3 regions of the Rahnella sp. Larv3_ips genome follow, and region 2 is predicted to be linked to each of the others. Evidence: predicted binding sites of a transcription regulator. Region 2 holds the regulator's gene; each other region holds the start of a gene.
The links. Region 2 encodes PhoB, which activates phosphate uptake and scavenging genes when phosphate is short. Its sites were predicted from a motif close to CTGTCATAAAACTGNCNNAT; they were not measured.

Region 1 (7,618 bases), on a different contig from region 2:
CTGGCGGTACAGCGGATGCGTTCACGCTGTTTGAACTGTTCGAGCGCAAGCTGGAAATGCATCAGGGTCATCTGGTGAAAGCGGCCGTAGAACTGGCGAAAGACTGGCGTACCGACCGTATGCTGCGCCGTCTGGAAGCGCTGCTGGCCGTCGCCGATGAAAACGCGTCGCTTATCATCAGCGGCAACGGTGATGTTATTCAGCCAGAAAACGATCTGATCGCCATTGGTTCCGGTGGCCCTTATGCACAGGCAGCAGCCCGCGCACTGCTGGAAAACTCAGAGCTGGGCGCCCGCGACATCGTGGAAAAATCGCTGAGTATCGCCGGTGACATCTGCATCTACACCAACCAATTCCACACCATCGAAGAATTGTCTTCTAAAGCGTAAGGATCGAAAATTATGTCTGAGATGACCCCGCGCGAGATCGTCAGCGAACTAGACAGCTACATCATTGGCCAGGACAAAGCGAAACGTGCCGTGGCCATTGCCCTGCGTAACCGCTGGCGTCGCATGCAGCTCGACGAAGCGCTGCGCCATGAAGTCACCCCGAAAAACATTCTGATGATCGGTCCGACCGGTGTGGGTAAAACCGAAATCGCCCGCCGTCTGGCGAAACTGGCGAACGCACCGTTCATCAAAGTCGAAGCGACCAAATTCACCGAGGTCGGTTATGTCGGTAAAGAAGTGGATTCTATTATCCGCGATTTGACCGACTCCGCCGTGAAAATGGTGCGTCTGCAATCCATCGAAAAGAACCGTTTCCGCGCCGAAGAACTGGCCGAAGAACGTATTCTGGATGTGCTGATCCCGCCGGCAAAAAACAACTGGGGCCAGGCAGACGAAACGCAGGAACCTTCTGCCGCGCGCCAGAATTTCCGCAAAAAACTGCGTGAAGGCCAGCTCGACGACAAAGAAATTGAAATCAGTCTGGCTTCCGGTCCTGTGGGCGTGGAAATCATGTCTCCGCCGGGCATGGAAGAGATGACGAACCAGCTTCAGTCCATGTTCCAGAACATGGCCGGGCAGAAACAAAAACCGCGCAAACTGAAAATCAAAGAAGCCTACAAGCTGTTGGTTGAAGAAGAAGCGGCAAAACTGGTGAATCCGGAAGATCTGAAAGAACAGGCGATCGAAGCCGTCGAGCAGCACGGTATTGTGTTTATCGATGAGATCGACAAAATCTGTAAACGCGGCGGCCAGAGCTCCGGCCCGGATGTTTCCCGCGAAGGTGTTCAGCGCGACCTGCTGCCGCTGGTGGAAGGCTGTACAGTCTCTACCAAACACGGCATGGTGAAAACAGATCACATCCTGTTTATCGCTTCCGGTGCGTTCCAGACTGCCAGCCCGTCAGATTTGATCCCTGAACTGCAGGGGCGTCTGCCTATTCGCGTTGAACTGCAGGCGCTGTCGACTGAAGACTTCGAACGCATTCTGACCGAACCGAGTGCTTCGCTGACTCATCAGTACAAAGCATTGATGGCGACCGAAGGCGTCACCATTGATTTCACCGCTGACGGTATCCGCCGTATCGCCGAAGCCGCATGGCAGGTCAACGAAACCACCGAAAACATTGGTGCCCGTCGTTTGCATACGGTTCTTGAGCGTCTGATGGAAGATATCTCTTACGACGCGAGCGAAAGCAACGGTATTTCCATAAACATTGATGCAGATTATGTTAGAAGCCATCTTGATCAGCTGGTAGCTGATGAAGATCTGAGCCGTTTTATCTTATAATTTGCTCATACGTTCCGAAAGTGATCTTCAGGGAGGCGTTTGCCTCCCTGATTTTTTTTAGATTTCGGACTGACTTGTTCACCTGAGCGAATCCATCTATGAGCACTATGACTCCCTGCACTCCGACGACGCCCGCCCGCGCCTGGCTCGAAAGCCTGCGTCCCAAAACGCTGCCTCTGGCTTTTGCCTCTATCGTGATGGGTTCGGCCATTGCCAGCCTGCAAGGCGTTTTCCATCCGCTGACGGCGTTGCTGGCGCTGCTCACCGCCGGGTGTCTGCAAATCCTGTCCAATCTGGCGAATGATTATGGCGATGCCGAAAAAGGCAGCGATACGCCTGATCGCGTCGGGCCGTTGCGCGGCATGCAAAAAGGGATGATTACCGCCTCACAAATGAAACACGCGATTATGCTCACCATCGCGCTGACCATTATTTGTGGCGTCGCGCTGATCGCCGTGGCCTGTCATAAACCCAGCGACGTTGTCGGTTTTCTGATCCTCGGGCTGCTGTCGATTGGCGCGGCAATCACCTATACCGTGGGGACGCGCCCTTACGGTTATATGGGCCTCGGTGATATTTCGGTGCTGATTTTCTTTGGCTGGATAAGCGTTGCCGGTACGTTCTATTTGCAGGCGGGATACTTCGACTGGATTGTGATGCTGCCAGCGACGGCGACCGGCCTGCTCTCCACTGCGGTGCTCAACATTAACAACCTGCGTGATATCGACACCGACAGCGCCAATGGCAAGAACACGCTGGCCGTCCGTCTGGGGCCGGTCAATGCGCGTCGTTATCACACGGTGATTCTGATTGCCGCCGCAATTTGTCTGGCGGTATTCTCTGCCGTTTATCTGCATCACTGGACCGGCTGGCTGTTTCTTCTGGCCTTACCGGTGCTGGCAATCCATATCCGCCGGGTGAATCGCGCAAAAACCTCAATGGAAGTACGCCCTCTGCTGGAGCACATGGTAAAAGCTGCGTTACTGACTAACGTATTGTTTGCAGTGGGTCTGTTACTGAATTGAAGAAAAGTGGCCGGGCGTGCGCTAATCGGGTCACTTTTCACATTTAACAATTGATGATTTTGCCAACATCCGCCGATAAGGGATATACTGAACGTTCATGCAGCAACCAGATGAAATCCTATGAAATACGATACTTCCGAACTTTGCGATATCTACCATGAAGAAGTGAATGTTGTCGAACCCCTGTTCTCCAACTTTGGTGGCCGTACTTCATTTGGCGGGCAAATCACGACAGTGAAGTGTTTCGAAGACAATGGCTTGCTTTATGACCTGCTGGAAGAGAATGGTCGTGGCCGCGTGTTGGTGGTCGATGGCGGCGGTTCTGTTCGTCGTGCATTACTTGATGCCGGTCTGGCACGTCAGGCATTGCAAAACGAATGGGAAGGCATTTTGATTTACGGTGCAGTTCGTCAGGTGGATGACCTGGAAGAGCTCGACCTTGGCATTCAGGCTATGGCGGCCATTCCGGCTGGCGCAGGCAGTGAGGGGATCGGCGAAAGCGACATTCGTGTTAATTTCGGCGGCGTGACCTTCTTCTCCGGCGACCACTTGTATGCTGATAACACCGGTATCATCCTGTCAGAAGACCCGCTCGATATCGAATAACCTTCGCTTACAGCAACAAAAAAGGACGCCTGGGCGTCCTTTTTTATTTGGAAAATGAAGCCGTTAGACTTCTTCCATTTTTCCCAACAGTGCACGCAGACGATCCTGCCAGACGTGTTGCTCTTCTTTCAGCTGTGCGTTTTCGCGCACCAGCGACTCGTGATTACCACTCGCCTGCTGAACTTCATGAGACAAGGTGTTGTTTTGCTCTTTCAGTTCTTCGATTTCCATCTGCAACAGAGTAATGGTATCGATCGCTTGCTGAACTTTAGCTTCTAGTTTCTCAAATACTTCAAATGACATTTTTCGGTCCCCTTATGTTCGCAAGGCGCACATCTTATGTTCTGCCGCATCGTCCGGACACGGCTCAAAAATTCCTGCACTTCGCCGATTTCTATAATAAATTCAAATCGCAATAACGTTTGAACTTCACCGGGATTTCAAAAAAACGGCGGGTGTCTTAACGAGTGATTGTATGTAGCCAGCCTTGCCCTGTCTACCAAGAACCCCTCTCTGCACGCAGTCTGTTGCAATTTTCACAGGCTGAGTATCAGGAAATGCTTAAAAAGCAGAGTCACCCTCCAGAAATGTCAGCGAATACCGAATACCCTGAGCGCCATCCGACATGCGCGTTTAGCTTCACAGCCTTCACGGGAATGTCACGGCGTGGGCTTTTTACCGGTCGGCAGGACCTTTCAACACGCGAAATCGCTCATTTTTATGACACAACACACAAAAATTGATTTCGCTATTTCTCGTTTATGCTCGTTAACGATAAATTCACATTACGTTCTCATTTAATGATGAACGGCAAAATCCGATTACGTTCACGTACGCATAACAGAAAAACTATAACTAACCATTAACATCATCCTTAGCAGGATCCAACTATGAGCCAAACCATGAGTTCCACATTAAAAGGTCAGTGCATCGCTGAGTTTCTGGGTACCGGGCTTATCATTTTCTTTGGTGCGGGTTGTGTCGCAGCAATGAAACTGGCCGGTGCTACCTTTGGCCAGTGGGAAATTAGCATTATCTGGGGTCTGGGTGTGGCAATGGCCATCTACCTGACCGCAGCGATTTCAGGCGCACACCTGAACCCGGCGGTGACCGTCGCGTTATGTTTGTTTGCAAACTTTGAAGGACGCAAAGTTCTGCCATACATCGTGGCGCAGGTCGCCGGTGCCTTCTGTGCCGCAGCGCTGGTCTACGGTCTTTACTACAACCTGTTCTTCGATTTCGAGCAAAGCCATAATATGGTGCGCGGCAGTGTCGAAAGTCTGGATCTGGCCGGTATCTTCTCCACCTATCCAAACCCGCACATCAGCGTACTGCAGGCCTTCCTGGTTGAAACGGTGATCACTGCCATTCTGATGGCGTTGATCCTCGGCCTGACGGATGACGGCAACGGCATTCCACGCGGCCCGCTGGCTCCGCTGCTGATCGGTATTCTGATCGCGGTTATCGGTGCTTCAATGGGTCCGTTAACCGGCTTCGCACTGAACCCTGCGCGTGATTTCGGTCCGAAAGTGTTCGCTTACTTCGCTGGCTGGGGCAAAGTCGCCTTCACCGGTGCACGTGATATTCCTTACTTCCTGGTTCCGATTTTTGGCCCGCTGCTCGGCGCTTCACTCGGTGCCATCGCGTACAAAGCGTTGATTGGTCGTCATCTGCCACATCAGATCAATGATATTGCAGATGAAAAAGCGCCTCAGCCTTCCAAACAGCGTAAAGCCTGATCGGCTAAACTGTTCCAAAGCTAACTTATTCGCAGGATGAAAATTATGTCAGCAGATACGACTCACGAAAAAAAATACATCGTCGCACTTGATCAGGGTACAACCAGCTCACGCGCCGTAGTTCTGGATCACGATGCCAACATCGTCAGCGTTTCACAGCGCGAATTCACCCAGATCTACCCGAAATCCGGCTGGGTGGAACATGACCCGATGGAAATCTGGTCTTCCCAAAGCTCGGTGCTGGTGGAAGTGCTGGCGAAAGCCGACATCAACTCCGATCAGATCGCCGGTATCGGTATCACCAACCAGCGTGAAACCACCATCGTGTGGGAAAAAGAAACCGGCAAGCCGATTTATAACGCGATTGTGTGGCAATGCCGTCGTACTGCTGACATCTGTGAAAAGCTGAAGAAAGACGGGATGGAAGAGTACATCCGTCATAACACCGGTCTGGTGGTTGACCCGTACTTCTCTGGTACCAAACTGAAATGGATCCTCGACCACGTTGAAGGTTCCCGTGAACGCGCTGCACGCGGCGAACTGTTGTTCGGCACCGTGGATACCTGGCTGGTGTGGAAAATGACTCAGGGACGTGTTCACGTTACTGATTACACTAACGCCTCGCGTACCATGATGTTCAACATTCATAATCTTGAATGGGATGAACGTATGCTGGAAGTGCTGGATATTCCGCGCGCCATGTTGCCGGAAGTTCGCCCTTCTTCTGAAATTTACGGTCAGACCAACATCGGGGGTAAAGGCGGTACGCGTATTCCTATCGCCGGTATCGCCGGTGACCAGCAGGCCGCGCTGTATGGTCAGCTGTGCGTACAACCGGGTATGGCGAAAAATACCTATGGTACTGGCTGCTTCCTGCTGATGAACACCGGCACAGAAGCGGTAACCTCCAAAAATGGCCTGCTGACGACGATTGCCTGTGGTCCGCGAGGCGAAGTGAACTATGCGCTGGAAGGTGCGGTATTCGTCGGGGGTGCCTCCATTCAGTGGCTGCGCGACGAACTGAAACTGATCAGCGATGCCACAGACTCAGAATATTTCGCCAGCAAAGTGAAAGACACCAACGGCGTGTATGTGGTGCCTGCCTTCACCGGCCTTGGCGCCCCTTACTGGGACCCGTATGCCCGTGGCGCGATCTTCGGTCTGAGCCGTGGTGCAAATAGCAACCACATCATCCGTGCAACGCTGGAATCTATCGCCTATCAGACGCGTGACGTGCTTGATGCCATGCAGGCTGATTCCGGTACCCGCCTGCAGTCTCTGCGCGTGGATGGCGGTGCGGTAGCGAACAACTTCCTGATGCAATTCCAGTCAGACATTCTCGGTACCCGCGTTGAGCGCCCTGCCGTTCTGGAAGTCACCGCGCTGGGTTCTGCTTTCCTTGCCGGGCTGGCCGTCGGTTTCTGGAACGATCTGGATGAAGTGCGCAGCAAAGCGACCATCGAACGTGAATTCCGCCCAAGCATTGAAACCACAGAACGTAATGTACGCTACAAAGGCTGGCAAAAAGCCGTGGCACGCGTTCGTTCATGGGAAGATCACGACGAGTAATCGCCGCCTTTTTTCGCCAACACCGTCTTAAAAAACTCCCCGCCGGGGAGTTTTTTTATGCGCCTTTCCCATTGTGCTAAAATCCCCCGCACAGATGAGCCTTTGCCTCACCGATCTCTTTTTTCTTCCTACAGGCTTTCCAATGAAACGTGAATTAGCAATCGAGTTCTCCCGCGTGACCGAAGCGGCCGCCCTGGCTGGGTATAAATGGCTTGGCCGTGGCGATAAAAACCTCGCTGACAACGCCGCCGTTCAGGCGATGCGCATCATGCTTAATAACGTCGATATCGATGGCACCATCGTGATTGGCGAAGGGGAAATTGACGAAGCGCCAATGCTGTATATCGGCGAAAAAGTCGGAACAGGCCGCGGCGATGCCGTGGATATCGCCGTCGATCCTATTGAAGGTACCCGCATGACGGCAATGGGGCAATCCAATGCACTGGCCGTTCTGGCCGTCGGCGATAAAGGCTCGTTCCTCAATGCGCCGGATATGTACATGGAAAAAATCGCCGTCGGGCCCGGCGCAAAAGGCGCGATTAATCTGGATCTGACGCTGGCGGAAAACCTCGCAAATGTTGCCCGCGCGCTGAACAAACCGCTGACCGAGCTGACCGTAGCCGTGCTGGCGAAACCGCGTCACGACGAGGCGATTCGAGAAATGCTGGCGGCCGGAGTACGGGTTTTTGCCTTCCCGGACGGCGATGTGGCAGCCACTATTCTCACCTGCATGCCCGACAGTGAAGTTGATGTGTTGTATGGCATCGGCGGCGCGCCGGAAGGGGTGATTTCCGCCGCGGTGATCCGCGCGCTGGACGGTGACATGCAGGGCCGCTTACTGGCACGCCATGACGTGAAAGGCGATACCCTGGAAAACCGCCGCATTGGCGAAGAAGAGCTGACACGCTGTCAGGGGATGGGCATTGAAGCAGGCAAAGTGCTG
Region 2 (7,618 bases):
CCGAGTTTACTGACCACTTTGATGCTGCGTGCTTTCGTTTGTACGCCGTTGAACTGGATCCCCTGCACCGCGTCGTAACCTTCCACGCCGTCCAGCCCTTCGAAGAAATCGAAGTGCCACCACGCCCGGCGGAATTCGCCGTCAGTGACCACTTGCAGACCGGCTTCACGCTGCAAATCCACCACGCGACGAATTTCAGTGTCTTCCACAGCGCGCAGCTGAGCGGCATCAATCTCGCCGGCCTGAAACTGTTTACGCGCTTCTTTAATCGCCAGCGGGCGCAGAAAACTGCCGACAACGTCGGCGCGGAATGGAGGGGTTGTACGTTGCATGCATGACTCCTTTTAGGCACCCCGCGGCGTATGGCGGAATACCAATGATTTACAAAGTAAATAATTGCGTTGCGTTATATATAGACATCTGGATGTCTAAACGTCTTTGATTGGATAGTGTCATGCAGCACGCTTATCAGCAACAGAGGAATCTTCATGGGACGTGAATAAAATTCACGTTAGTGGGAAGAATGTTCATTTAGAGGAAATGTTCATTTGGAAGAGTAAGAAAGCCTGAAATCCGCAGATAACAGGCTTGAGAGGATTAAGGCTTAATGGAAGCTTGCGCACCGGCGTCTTGCGGAACAATCAACCGCGGCGCCAGCGTAAACATAAAGCGGGTGCCGACACCCACTTCGCTCATGACTTCCAGCCTGGCGTTGTGATGGCTCAGGGCATGTTTGACGATCGCTAAGCCCAGCCCGCTGCCACCGGTCTGGCGGGAGCGCGCTTTGTCTACGCGATAGAAACGTTCGGTCAGGCGCGGAAGGTGCTGAGGCGCAATACCCGGCCCGTTGTCGCTTATCTGGAACTGCGCGCCGTGCGGCGTTTGCTGCCAGTTGACTTCAATGCGGGTGCCCGCCGGGGTGTGATTGACCGCGTTGTACACCAGATTGGAAACCGCGCTGCGCAGTTGATCTTCGTTGCCAAAGACCTTCAGCTTGTCGTTTATACGGAATACGACCTCATGCTGACCGCCGCTCAGCGTCTGCACTTCACGCTCCAGCATGCCGAGCATCACCGGAATATCGACTTTCTCGTGCAAATCCATATTGGCAGAAGCTTCTATTTTCGACAGCGTCAGCAGCTGTTTTACCAGCCCGTCCATGCGTCGCGTCTGCTCCTGCATGGTATCCAGCGCTTTGGAACGAAACGGCTCTTCCAGCTTGGCGTCTTCCATCATTTCCAGATAGCCCTGCAAAACGGTCAGCGGCGTACGCAGCTCATGGCTGACGTTAGCGAAGAAGTTGCGTCGCGCGCCCTCGAGCTGACGCATCTGCGTGACATCCCGCGCCACCATCAGTAATTGCCCTTCAGAATAAGGCATCACGCGAAACTCCACGTAATGCTCATTATTCAGCTGAAGATTCAGTGCACGGCTGAAATCCCGGGCCTGGATCCAGGCGCGAAACTCCGGATAGCGCAAAAGGTTAAAGATGTGCTGCCCGTTGTCTTCCGGCCAGCGAAAGCCGAGCAGTTCCTGCGCCAGACCGTTACACCAGAAAATATTGCCCTCTTCGGTGGTCAGCACCACTGCATCAGGTAACGATTCTGCACCGCTGCGAAAACGTTTAATTAATTGCCCTAATTCGCGACGACGACGACGGTTACGCATCTGCATCTGGTTCAGCCCGTAGAAAAGCGGCTCCCAGCTCCAGCGCCCGTTTGGCGGGGTGATGCTGCGGTCAAGCCACAGCCAATGTGAGAGTTTAAGCTGGTTGTAATAGTTCCAGCCCAGCGCCGCCAGCAGCGACGCAAAGAGAAGCCAGCCAAAATGGCCGACAAAAATGCCGAGAATGATCGCTGGCAGGCAAAAGAGGAAAAATTCGCCGGCCAGCCGTTTCCATGACAAACGTTCTAACACACAGATTCTCCGCTGTGGGGATTAATAACGCGTTGAGAAACGGTATCCCGTGCCACGGACAGTCTGAATCATTCTGTCATGTCCACTGGTTTCCAGCGCTTTACGTAAACGACGAATATGCACGTCCACGGTGCGATCTTCCACATAAACGTTAGTGCCCCAGACGTTATTCAGCAACTGTTCGCGGCTGTAAACACGTTCTGAGTGGGTCATAAAGAAGTGTAATAATTTGAATTCGGTCGGCCCCATGTCGAGCGCCTGCTCGTTGGCCATCACCCGGTGAGAGGAAGGATCCAGGCTCAGCCCCTGCATGTCGATCACCTCTTCCACCGCCATCGGAGAAATGCGGCGCATTACCGCTTTGATGCGGGCAACCAGTTCTTTCGGAGAAAACGGTTTGGTGATGTAATCATCGGCACCCACTTCGAGGCCGCGCACCCGATCTTCTTCTTCACCGCGTGCGGTCAGCATCATCACCGGGATTTCGCGGGTCAGGGCTTCACGTTTAAGGTGCTTAATAAACTGAATACCGGAACCGCCCGGTAACATCCAGTCGAGCAGGATAAGCTCAGGATAAGGCTCGACCAGCTGGGCCACCGCGGAATCAAAATCTTCAGCTTCAACAGCCTGATAGCCATTTTGTTCCAGTACAAAACACACCATTTCACGAATAGGAGCTTCGTCTTCAACCACTAATATACGTCTAGCCATCGTAGGTCCTGCCAATAGGTTAGCGATCTTTTATTTGATTGCGGGCGCCATTATGCGTCAGTTTTGTGACAGATTTATGAATAGAAAGGATGGTTCATTACCCGGCAATTTAACAGCCATCTTGCTGAAATGCGTCCGATTTTCTCAGGACATCGTCCCCCGTCGGCGTTTATACTTTGCGCCATTGTTACCGCACCGCGAACCACAGGGAGTTTCATGCGCCTGATCCACACCTCAGACTGGCATCTTGGCCAGTATTTCTTTACCAAAAGCCGCGCCGCCGAGCACCAGGCCTTTCTGCGCTGGCTGACGGAACAGGTGGAAAATCATCAGGTTGATGCCGTGATCGTGGCCGGTGACATTTTCGATACCGGCTCACCGCCGAGCTATGCCCGCGAACTGTATAACCGCTTCGTGGTGGAATTACAACGCACCGGCTGTCAGCTGATTGTGCTGGCCGGTAATCATGATTCCGTCGCCACGTTAAATGAGTCCCGCGAGCTGCTTTCCTGTCTCAATACCCGGGTGATCGCCACCGTCGGCGAAGATCTGTCTGAGCAAGTGCTGGTGTTAAATCAGCGCAATGGTACGCCGGGAGCCGTACTGTGCGCGATCCCCTTTTTACGCCCGCGCGATTTAATCGCCAGTCAGGCAGGGCAATCCGGCAGCGACAAACAGCTGGCCTTACAGGAAGCCATTGCCGCGCATTATGATGCGCTGTGCCACGCTGCGCAGGCCAAACGCGACCAACTGGGTCTGCCGCTGCCGATCATCGCCACCGGCCATCTGACCACCGTTGGCGTCAGCACCTCTGATTCCGTGCGCGACATCTATATTGGGACTCTTGATGCCTTTCCGGCGCAGGCGTTCCCGCCGGTAGATTACGTCGCGCTCGGCCATATCCACCGCGCGCAGTGCGTGGCGAAAACGGAACATATCCGTTACAGCGGTTCCCCTATTCCGCTCAGTTTTGATGAGCTGAGCAAAGCCAAAAGCGTCTATCTGCTGGATTTCGACGGTGCCACGCTCAACGCCATCGACACGCTGGAGATCCCCGTTTTCCAGCCGATGCAAATCATCAAAGGCTCGCTGGCGGAGATTGAACAGCAGCTGGCGCACTTCACCGGAGGCGATGCCACAAAACCGGTCTGGCTGGATATTGAAGTGGCGACGCAGGATTATCTCAGCGACATTCAGCGCCGCATTCAGGCGCTGACCGCCGAACTGCCGGTGGAGGTCGTGTTACTGCGCCGCAGTAAAGAACAACGGATTCACAGCATCGATCAGCAGGAAAAAGAGACCCTCAGCGAGCTGAGCGTCAGCGACGTTTTTGAGCGCAGATTGTCGCTGGAAGCGGATACGGATGAACCGCGCCAGACGCGGATGCGCACGCTGTTCGCCCAGGTTGTCGAACAGGTCACCAGCGGTCAGAGCACGGAGGGCAGCGCACAATGAAAATTCTCAGCCTGCGTTTAAAAAACCTGAACTCGCTGGCAGGCGAATGGAAAATTGATTTCACCGCCGAGCCGTTCGCCAGCAACGGTTTATTCGCCATCACCGGCCCGACCGGTGCGGGGAAAACCACCCTGCTCGACGCCATCTGTCTGGCGCTGTATCACCAGACGCCACGCCTGAACGTCACGCCAAGTCAGAATGAACTGATGACCCGCCATACCGCCGAATCACTGGCCGAAGTGGAGTTTGAAGTGAAAGGCATCGGCTATCGCGCATTCTGGAGCCAGCGACGCGCGAAAAACTCACCGGACGGCAATTTACAGGCGCCAAAAGTCGAGCTGGCCTTGCTGGCCGACGGCAAAATTCTGGCGGATAAAGTGCGCGATAAACTTGATGCTATCGCCGAACTGACCGGACTGGATTTTGGCCGTTTCACCAAATCGATGATGCTGTCGCAGGGCCAGTTCGCGGCGTTTCTGAATGCCGACGCTAACGACCGCGCCGAACTGCTGGAAGAACTCACCGGTACCGAAATCTACGGTCTGCTGTCCGAACGCGTGTTTGAACAACATAAAGAGGCACGCGTCACCCTGGACGGTTTGCATCAACGCATGGCCGGTATCGAACTGCTTAGCGAAGAACAGCGCCAGGCGCTGGAAACAGAACTGACTGAGCTGAACGCACAGGAAATCAGCCTCAGCCGGCAGGCGCAGCAGCGCCAGCAGGATCTTAACTGGCTGCAACAGTGGCAGCAGGTGCAGCAAAAACTTCAGCAGTCTCAGCAGCAACTGAGCGCCGCCGAGCAGGAAAATTTGGCTGCCGCGCCGCAATTGCAGCAGCTGGCACGTAGCGAACCGGCAGAAAAACTGCGTCCGTTACTCAATGATCGCCAGCGTTGTCAGGATGAATCGCAACGTCTTGTGCAGCAACTGGCGCAGCTCACGCAGCAACAGGAACAGCAAATTGCACAAATGACGCCGCTGACTCTGGCGGTGGAACAGGCGCAAACCGCACGGCTGAAACAGGCGGAAGAACAGCGTCAGACGCAGACGCTGATTGAAGAAAAAATCCTGCCGCTGGATGGCGAAATTATCCAGTGGCGTAAATCACTGGCCGATACGCAACAGTCGGTCAGTGACGTGCAGAAACTGGTCAGTGAGCATAACGCGACGCGGGTGCAAATGACCGCCGAACGTCAGAAACTGGACGAAGAAAGCCGCCAGCATCAGACCCGCCAGACCGCGCTGACCGAGGCGCTGAACGCCGCACAACAGCGTCAGGCTGAGCTGGAAAAACAGCATCCGCTGGCAGCATGGCAGAAACGGCAAACAGAGCTGGCGCAGCTGCGCCCGGTGCGCCAGCAGCTGTATTCACTCGCGCAGATTTTCCCTCAGCTGAACCAGCGCGTGCAGCAACAGCAAAAAGATTTGGCGCAATATCAGACGCAGCTGGCCGAAGAAGAACTGCGTCTGGGCGCGATCCGCCTGCAATGTCAGAAACAGCTGGAGCACCTGAACGACGTCAAAGCATTGCATAAACAGGAAATGCTGATCGTCAGCCTTGAAGCTGAACGAGCCAATCTGCAAAGCGGCAAAGCCTGCCCGCTGTGCGGTTCCACATCCCATCCGGCCATTGAACACTATCAGGAGGTTAAACCTTCTGAAACGGCGCTGCGAGTCGAGAAAATGCAGCTGGAATTCGATGCGGCAAAAGCCAGCGGCATTGAGCTGGCAGCGAAAATCAAAAGTCTGAAAGAACAGCAAACACGCGTGCAAACCCAGCTGGAGCAGGAAAGCCAGCAACTGAATGCGCATACCGAAAACTGGCAGCGACTCAGCGCGCCGCTGAACCTGACATTCGGATTGCAGGATACCCTGGCCATTCAGCAGTGGCTGGCGGAACGCGACGAAGAAGAACAGCAGTCACAGGATCTGATTAACCAGCACGAACAGCTGGCGCGGGCGTTGCAGCAGGCGAAAGATGCCCTGAATGACGCCCTGAACGCGCAGCAGAAAGTGCAGCAGCAAAGCGTGTTGCTGACCGAACGCGTTACCCGACTGGAAGAGACGCAGGCAAAAACTCAGCAGGACTTTGCGCGGCTGCAAAAGCTGTTCACGGAAGGTGAGAAATCTCTTTCTGAACTGAATGCCAAACGCCTTGAACTGTTCGGTGACCGCCAGGTGGCGCAGGTTCGCGAGCACTTACATCAGCAACAACAGGCGGCGGAAAAAGCGGTCAGTGACGCACAGGGCGCGCTGCAAAAAGCGCAGGAACTGCGCGATAAGCTGGCCGGTCAGCTGGCGAGTACGCAGCAGCAACAGTTGCAGGCTACGGAGCAATTGAAGCGGGCGGAACAGGTGTGGCAACAAGCGCTGAGCGCCAGCGGATTTGCCGATGAAGCCGCGGTGACACTGGCCCTGCTCGACGATGTACTGCATCAGCAACTTCAGCAGCGCAAAGAACATCTGCAACAACAGCTGGCGCAGGCGAACGCATTGCTGAGCGATGCCAAAGCACAGCTGGAAAAACATCGTCTTGCCCGCCCTGCCCATCTGAGTGAAACAGAAAACGATCTCGAAGCCCTGACGGCGCAACAGGCGGAACTGGCGCAACAACTGAAAGCCTTACAGCAACGTTTGGGCGAAATAACCAATAAACTCAACGACGATAAAGCGCGAAGCGGCAACCAACAGGCGTTGATCGCTCAGATTGCGCAGGCACAGCTGACGTGTGACGACTGGGGCTATCTGAATCAGATGATTGGCTCCAGCGACGGCGCGAAATTCCGTAAATTCGCGCAAGGGCTGACGCTCGATCACCTGGTGTATCTGGCGAACCGTCAGCTGGAAAAACTGCATGGCCGTTATCTGTTGCAGCGTAAAACCAGCGATGCGCTTGAATTGCAGGTGGTCGATACCTGGCAGGCCGATGCGGTGCGCGATACCCGCACGCTCTCCGGCGGCGAAAGTTTCCTGGTCAGTCTGGCACTGGCGCTGGCGCTCTCCGATCTGGTGAGCGATAAAACCCGTATCGATTCGCTGTTCCTCGACGAAGGTTTCGGCACGCTCGATGCCGACACGCTGGACACGGCGCTCGACGCCCTCGACAGCCTGAATGCCTCAGGTAAAACCATCGGTGTGATCAGCCATGTGGAAGCCATGAAAGATCGCATTCCGGTGCAAATCAAAGTCACCAAAGTGAACGGGCTGGGTGTCAGCCGCCTGAGCAGTGAATTTAAAGTCTGAACGTCAACCCGCAGGCCATCCCGCTAGCAATCTTGCTACCGGTTGCCCTGCGGTGGATCCCCTCTCTGCGCATCCGCACAATAATCGCACCGTTACGGTGCGTCACAGCCTGTCAACCTGCTGAATTATCGGTTATTTCCTTCGGGTAACGATCTGGCACGCCCTGTGCTTACTGTTATGTATACAAGTTGCAGTACAAGCTGCACTGCCTGCAAAACAGCCAAGGGGATCGCCGATGAAAAACGACAAACCTGAAAACCTTCCGGTCAATACACAACGCCGCCAAATGA
Region 3 (7,618 bases), on a different contig from region 2:
CAGTACACCTTCGGCGCGTTATTTGAAAATCCTGATGAAGTGGATTTACAGGTCGCGCATTATCGCCAGCTGGCGGTCATGGTGGCACTGCGATACGTCATGAAATAACCCGCTGATCGGACAGCAAAAAGGCCTCAACGGAGGCCTTTTTCATTGGGACTGTGTCACCGACCGGTTACTCTTTTTTCTCTTTGCTGTCGGTCAGTAATTTATCCAGGGCATCACCGCCGACGTGACGGAAATCCTGACCTTTCACGAAGTAGAAGATGAATTCACAAATGTTCTGACAACGGTCACCGATACGCTCTATAGAGCGGGCGCAGAACAGCGCAGTCAGCACGCTCGGAATCGTGCGTGGATCTTCCATCATGTAGGTCATCAGCTGACGCACGATGCCTTCATATTCCTGATCCACTTTTTTGTCTTCGCGGTAAATACGCACGGCTTCGTCGAGATCCATGCGCGCAAACGCATCGAGCACGTCATGCAACATCTGCACGGTGTGGCGGCCCAGTGACTCCAGGCTGACCAGCAATGGCTGATGCAGATGAGAGAATTTTTCCAGCGCGGTACGGCAGATTTTATCCGCCACGTCACCGATGCGTTCCAGCTCGGAAATGGTTTTGATGATCGCCATCACTAAGCGCAGATCGCTGGCGGTCGGCTGGCGCTTGGCAATAATGCGCACGCAAGCTTCGTCGATCGCCACTTCCATCATGTTCACTTTGTCATCACCTTTGATGACCTGCTGCGCCAGCTCCGCGTCCTGATTGTGCATCGCGGTGATAGCGTCCGTCAGTTGCTGCTCAACCAGCCCGCCCATTGCCAGCACCTGAGTGCGGATGTGTTCAAGCTCTGCATTGAACTGGCCGGAAATATGTTTATTTAAGTTCAGGTTATCCATTTTTCTTACCTCAACCGTAACGGCCAGTAATGTAATCTTCGGTCTGTTTACGCGCTGGCGAAGTGAACAGCGAGTCAGTGTCGCTGTATTCGATCAGTTCGCCCAGATACATAAACGCAGTGCGGTCTGAACAACGCGCAGCCTGCTGCATGTTGTGCGTCACAATCACTACCGTGTAATCGGATTTTAATTCGGTAATGAGCTCTTCGATACGGCCCGTGGAAATCGGATCCAGCGCCGAACAAGGTTCATCAAGCAGCAACACATCAGGGCGGATCGCGATACCGCGCGCGATACACAGACGCTGTTGCTGGCCGCCTGACAGGCTGTAACCGCTCTGGTGCAGCTTGTCTTTGGATTCATTCCACAATGCCGCTTTGGTCAGCGCCCACTGCACGCGCTCGTCCATATCGGTACGGGAAAGTTTCTCAAACAGACGCACACCAAAGGCGATGTTGTCATAAATCGACATCGGGAACGGCGTCGGTTTCTGGAACACCATGCCAACTTTGGCGCGCAGCAGGGCGATATCTTGCTTATCGACCAGAATGTTTTCGCCGTCGAGCAGGATTTCGCCTTCCGCGTGTTGCTCAGGATACAGCTGATACATTTTATTGAACGTGCGCAGCAGCGTGGATTTCCCACAGCCTGACGGGCCGATGAAGGCGGTGACTTCGTTCTTGGCAATATCCAGGGAAATATTTTTCAACGCGTGGAATTTGCCGTAATAAAAGTTCAGATCGCGAACCTGAATCTTGCTGTTGGATGCGTCAGTCATTCTCAGACATCTCTCTTATTCGTGCGCCGCATCGCGACGCAGGGAAAACAGTGAGGCCAGCCGACATCGCCTGCCCTCAATAATGAATTATTGTTTTTTCTGCGCGAAAATCACACGCGCCAGAATATTCAGCAACAGCACGCAAAGCGTAATCAGCAGCACGCCCGCCCACGCAAGTTGTTGCCATTCACCGAACGGGCTCATCGCGAACTTAAAGATGGTCACCGGCAGGTTGGCAATCGGCTGCATCATGTCGGTGCTCCAGAACTGGTTGGAGAGCGACGTGAACAGCAGCGGCGCGGTTTCACCGGCGATACGGGCAATCGCCAGCAAAATACCGGTGATAATGCCGGAAACCGACGCTTTCAGCGTGATGGCCGAAATCATCTTCCACTTTGGCGTACCCAGTGCGTAAGCCGCTTCACGCAGGCTGTCCGGCACCAGTTTGAGCATGTTTTCGGTGGTACGGATCACAATCGGGATTTGCAGCAGCGCCAGCGCCAGAACGCCCGCCCAGCCGGAGAAGTGCCCCATTTTCGCCACCATGATGGTGTACACAAACAGGCCGACGACGATAGATGGCGCAGAAAGCAGAATGTCGTTGATGAAACGAATAAACTCCGCCAGCCAGGATTTACGGCCATATTCAGCCAGATAAATCCCCGCCATCACGCCCAGCGGCGTACCGATCACGGTCGCCCACAGAATAAGTAATCCGCTGCCTGCGATGGCGTTCGCCAGACCGCCGCCCGCGGTATTCGGAGGCGGGGTGTTTTCGGTAAAGAGCGCCAGCGACATGCCGTCTACGCCTTTCACTACGGTCGTAAACAGGATCCACACCAGCCAGAACAGACCGAATGCCATGGTCATCATCGACACCATCAGCGCCAGACGGTTCTTCTGGCGACGCCATGCCTGGCGTTTACGGCGCGATTCCAGCAGTTCAGGTGTGCTTTGCATTTCGAGTGTCGTCATCTTAACGGCCCTCTTTCTTAGCCAGGCGCAGAATCATCACTTTCGACAGCGCCAGAACAATAAAGGTGATAACAAACAGGATGAGGCCGAGTTCCATCAGCGCGGCAGTATGCAGACCGGCTTCCGCTTCAGCGAATTCGTTGGCCAGCGCCGAGGTAATACTGTTGCCCGGCATATACAGCGAGACGCTGTCGAGCTGGTAGGTGTTACCGATGATAAAGGTCACCGCCATGGTTTCACCCAATGCGCGGCCAAGGCCTAACATCACACCGCCAATCACGCCGTTTTTGGTGAACGGCAGCACGATGCGCCAGATCACTTCCCACGTCGTACAGCCAATGCCGTATGCAGACTCTTTCATCATCACCGGCGTTTGTTCAAACACGTCACGCATCACAGAGGCGATGTAAGGGATGATCATGATGGCAAGGATCACACCGGCGGCCAGAATACCGATACCAAAACCGGGACCGGCGAACAAGGCGCCGACGATCGGAATGCCGGAGAGCACGTCACCGACAGGCGTCTGGAAATACTGCGCAAACAGCGGTGCAAAGACGAACAGCCCCCACATGCCGTAAACAATACTGGGGATGGCCGCCAGCAGTTCGATAGCAATACCCAGCGGGCGCTTCATCCAGTTAGGGGCAAGTTCGGTGAGGAATAATGCGATACCAAAGCTGACCGGTACGGCAATCAGCAAGGCGATAATCGAGGTCACCACGGTGCCGTAAATCGGTACCAGTGCGCCGAATTGTTCGTTCGGGGCATCCCAGGTTTTAGTCCACAGGAAGGATAAACCAAACTTTTCGATGCTTGGAAGGGAAGCAATAAACAGCGAGACGATAATACCGCCCAGCATTAATAACACGATCAGCGCAGCCAGTTTGACCAGCGCGCCGAAGATGATGTCACCGTTTTTGCTTGGTGCCTTAATAGCCGGCTTGTATTCAGCCATACCACTCTCTTTTAATTCAGATTTAATTCCCTCCCCGGCCGGAGAGGGAATGAAGCAGAAGACTTGTACTCTATATCAGACGTAAGGTCAGATCCTAGTACAGTGCTTTACCGCTGGAATCTTTAATGTTGGTTTTCCAGGCTGCGCGGATCTGTTCAACAACAGAGTCAGGCAGTGCGGCGTAATCCAGATCGGTCGTCAGTTTGTTGCCGTTTTTGTAAGCCCAGTCGAAGAACTTCAGCACTTCAGTGCCTTTCGCTGCATCGGCCTGGTCTTTGTAAATCAGGATGAAGGTGGTGGAGCTGATTGGCCAGGCGTTATCACCTTTCTGATTCGTCAGATCCTGAGCGAAGGTTTTCTTCCAGTCAGCGCCTTTGGCTGCTGCGCTGAAGGATTCTTCCGTCGGGGAAATCGCTTTACCGTCAGCATCAACCAGTTTGGTGTATGCCAGGTTGTTCTGTTTAGCGTAAGCGTATTCTACGTAGCCGATGGAGCCTGGCAGACGCTGTACGAAGGCCGCGACGCCGTCGTTACCTTTACCGCCCAGACCGGTAGGCCAGTTAACGGTAGAACCTGAACCGATTTTCTCTTTCCACTCGTTGTTCACTTTCGCCAGATAGCTGGTGAACACGAAAGAGGTGCCTGAGCCATCAGCACGGCGAACGACCGCGATGTTGGTGTCTGGCAGTTTCACGCCCGGGTTCAGCTTAGTGATCGCCGCGTCGTTCCACTTTTTGATTTTGCCGAGATAGATATCACCCAGCGTTGCGCCGTCCAGCGTCAGTTGACCGGATGTGATCCCAGGGATGTTTACCGCCAGTACCACACCACCGATTACGGTTGGGAACTGGAACAGGCCGTTTTTGTTCAGATCTTCTTCTTTCATCGGCGCATCAGAGGCACCGAAATCGACAGTCTTGGCGATAATTTGTTTCACGCCGCCGGAAGAACCGATGCCCTGATAGTTCACCTGGTTGCCGGTTTCTTTCTGGTAAGCATCCGCCCACTTGGCGTAAACAGGGGCAGGGAAGGTACCGCCAGCACCAGTCAGATTACTGGCAGCGAAAGCAGACATTGCTGTGAGGGAAAAAGTCGCTGCTACAAAACCGGCGACGGTGTTACGCATCAATTTCATGTTCCACTCCTGGTGGTTTTAAACTTCCCGACTTAATGTCGACGTTAATTAAAGTGTTTGGCACAGGAGGAAAATAGGACAATTAGGTGACAGTAAAATGTACGTTATATGACAGTTTTATGACAGCGGTCACAATTGGACCGAAGTGGGCAATCCAGAGGAAACAGGGGATGGTTTTGGGGGTAAAACGGGCTTTCAGGGCGATTATTGATCGGAAACCGAATGTTCGATACGCCTGAACAACTCACTCCGCTCCTCGCCGGTTAACTCGCGCGATTCCCCCGGCGGCAGCGCGGCAAGATGGATATTCATGATCCGCACGCGCTCAAGCCGTGTGACTTCATAGCCAAAATATTTCGCCATGCGGCGGATCTGACGGTTAAGCCCCTGCACCAGGGTAATACGAAAGACGTCATCTGATTCTTTGATCACTTTACAGGCTTTCGTTACGGTTCCCAAAATCGGGACACCGGCGCTCAGACCGAGAATCAATGCGTCGGTCACCGGTTTGTTAACGGTCACCACGTACTCTTTTTCGTGATCATTACCGGCGCGCAGGATCTTATTCACTACATCGCCGTTATTGGTCAGCAGAATCAGCCCGTGCGAATCTTTATCCAGACGCCCGACGGGAAAAATGCGCTGGCTGTGACGGATGAGCAAACCAATGTTATCCGCCAGACCGTCATCCATTGTGGTGATGATCCCCACCGGTTTGTTCAGGGCGATCAGCACCAGGTCATCCTGGTCGCGCAGCCCGATCTGTTGGCCATTCACGTTCACCACATCACCCGGAAATACTGGCGCGCCAAATCCCGCCTGCTTATCGTTGATAAAGACCAGCCCCTGCCCGACGTAACGATCGGCGTCACGGCGCGAACACATGCCGCTATCGCTTATGTATTTGTTAATTCGAACGGAAGGAGTGGTCAGCATTCAGCAGTGCCTTTCAGTTAAAGGCGGACTATACCCTGTTGCTGCTCAGAAATAAAAAAAGCGCCCGCAAGGGGCGCTAGCAACGGAAGGAGCAGAGTCTTATTCTACCGTGACGGACTTCGCCAGGTTACGTGGCTGGTCTACGTCAGTCCCTTTAATCAGCGCGACATAATAGGACAGCAGCTGTAGCGGAACGGTGTAGAAAATCGGTGCAACAATCTCTTCAACGTGAGGCAACTGGATGATTTTCATGCCTTCGCTGTCGGTGAAACCGGCATTCTGATCGGCGAAGACATACAGCAGGCCACCACGGGCGCGCACTTCCTCGATATTCGACTTCAGTTTTTCCAGCAGTTCATTATTTGGCGCAATCACGATCACCGGCATATCGGCGTCAATCAGCGCCAGCGGGCCATGTTTCAGCTCGCCAGCAGCATAGGCTTCTGCATGAATGTAAGAGATCTCTTTGAGCTTCAGCGCACCTTCCATCGCGATCGGGTATTGATCGCCACGACCGAGGAACAGGGCGTGATGCTTGTCAGAGAAACCTTCTGCCAGAGATTCGATGGTTTTATCCAGCGATAACATCTGTTCAATACGCGCTGGCAATGCCTGAAGTGCATGAACAATATCGTGCTCAACCTGAGGCGCCATGCCTTTCAGACGGCCCATACGCGCTACCAGCATCAGCAGAACGGTAAGCTGAGTGGTGAACGCTTTGGTGGAAGCCACGCCGATCTCAGTGCCCGCTTTGGTCATCAGCGCCAGATCGGATTCACGCACCAGCGAGGAACCGGCAACGTTACAGACAGCCAGAGAACCGAGATAACCCAGCTCCTTAGACAGGCGCAGTGCAGCCAGCGTATCAGCCGTTTCCCCGGACTGAGACAGCGTGATGATAAGGCTCCCCGGACGCACGGCGGATTTGCGATAGCGGAATTCGGAGGCGATTTCCACATCACACGGCATGCCGGCCAGCGCTTCGAACCAGTAACGCGCGACCATGCCTGAGTTATACGACGTCCCGCAGGCGATAATCTGAATGTGCTGAACGCGTGACAGAATATCGTCAGCTTTTTCACCCAGTTCGCTCAGGTTCACTTCACCGTGGCTGAAACGTCCTTCCAGGGTGTTTTTGATTGCCAGCGGCTGTTCGTAAATCTCTTTCTGCATGTAGTGACGGTAAACGCCTTTATCACCGGCGTCATACTGCACTTTAGATTCAATTTCTTCGCGCTCAACGGCATGACCATTTTTGTCATACACGCTGACAGAGCGACGTTTAACTTCTGCCACATCACCCTCTTCCAGGAACAGGAAGCGGCGGGTAACAGGCAGCAGCGCCAGCTGGTCTGAAGCGATGAAGTTTTCACCCACGCCACGGCCAATCACCAGCGGGCTGCCGGAGCGCGCAGCGACCAGAACGGACGGATCGCGTCTGTCCATCACGACGGTGCCGTATGCGCCACGCAGTTGTGGGATAACACGCTGAACCACTTCCAGCAGCGTGCCGCCCTGAAGTTGTTCCCAATGCACCAGATGCGCGATCACTTCGGTATCCGTTTCAGAATCAAAACGGTAACCGCGCTCGATCAGCAATTCACGCAAAGGCTCGTGGTTTTCGATGATGCCGTTATGCACAACCGCAATATAATCAGATACATGAGGATGGGCATTCGCTTCTGAAGGTTCGCCGTGCGTTGCCCAGCGGGTGTGAGCAATGCCGGTGCCGCCGTGCAAGGGATGTTGATCCAGTGCATCAGCCAGCATCTGTACTTTGCCGACACGACGTAAACGCCCCATCTTCCCTTCCGCATCAATCACAGCCAGACCGGCTGAGTCATAACCGCGGTATTCGAGACGGCGTAAACCTTCTAACAGAATTTCAGCAATATCGCGTTGCGCTACTGCGCCTACAATTCCACACATCAG

Region 1: a site for PhoB is predicted at 4,075-4,094, ahead of ED901_RS20525 (MIP/aquaporin family protein). Genes of this name have one in related genera too.
Region 3: a site for PhoB is predicted at 4,857-4,876, ahead of pstS (phosphate ABC transporter substrate-binding protein PstS). Genes of this name have one in related genera too.

What each region holds. Positions count from the first base shown of each region.
Region 1 covers NZ_MJIB01000021.1:224,801-232,418, forward strand. Annotated here, with positions in the region: gene hslV (ATP-dependent protease subunit HslV) at 1-389, shown strand, start outside; gene hslU (HslU--HslV peptidase ATPase subunit) at 402-1,736, shown strand; gene ED901_RS20510 (1,4-dihydroxy-2-naphthoate polyprenyltransferase) at 1,835-2,761, shown strand; gene rraA (ribonuclease E activity regulator RraA) at 2,882-3,367, shown strand; gene zapB (cell division protein ZapB) at 3,431-3,670, opposite strand; gene ED901_RS20525 (MIP/aquaporin family protein) at 4,258-5,106, shown strand; gene glpK (glycerol kinase GlpK) at 5,152-6,675, shown strand; gene glpX (class II fructose-bisphosphatase) at 6,818-7,618, shown strand, end outside.
Region 2 covers NZ_MJIB01000005.1:688,706-696,323, forward strand. Annotated here, with positions in the region: gene ED901_RS12085 (cobalamin-independent methionine synthase II family protein) at 1-332, opposite strand, end outside; gene phoR (phosphate regulon sensor histidine kinase PhoR) at 598-1,917, opposite strand; gene phoB (phosphate response regulator transcription factor PhoB) at 1,939-2,628, opposite strand; gene sbcD (exonuclease subunit SbcD) at 2,845-4,083, shown strand; gene sbcC (exonuclease subunit SbcC) at 4,080-7,328, shown strand; gene ED901_RS12110 (ABC transporter substrate-binding protein) at 7,564-7,618, shown strand, end outside.
Region 3 covers NZ_MJIB01000021.1:343,326-350,943, reverse strand. Annotated here, with positions in the region: gene ED901_RS21110 (TetR family transcriptional regulator) at 1-108, shown strand, start outside; gene phoU (phosphate signaling complex protein PhoU) at 176-904, opposite strand; gene pstB (phosphate ABC transporter ATP-binding protein PstB) at 915-1,682, opposite strand; gene pstA (phosphate ABC transporter permease PstA) at 1,770-2,657, opposite strand; gene pstC (phosphate ABC transporter permease PstC) at 2,659-3,615, opposite strand; gene pstS (phosphate ABC transporter substrate-binding protein PstS) at 3,710-4,750, opposite strand; partial or broken gene rluF (23S rRNA pseudouridine(2604) synthase RluF) at 4,961-5,686, opposite strand; gene glmS (glutamine--fructose-6-phosphate transaminase (isomerizing)) at 5,786-7,615, opposite strand.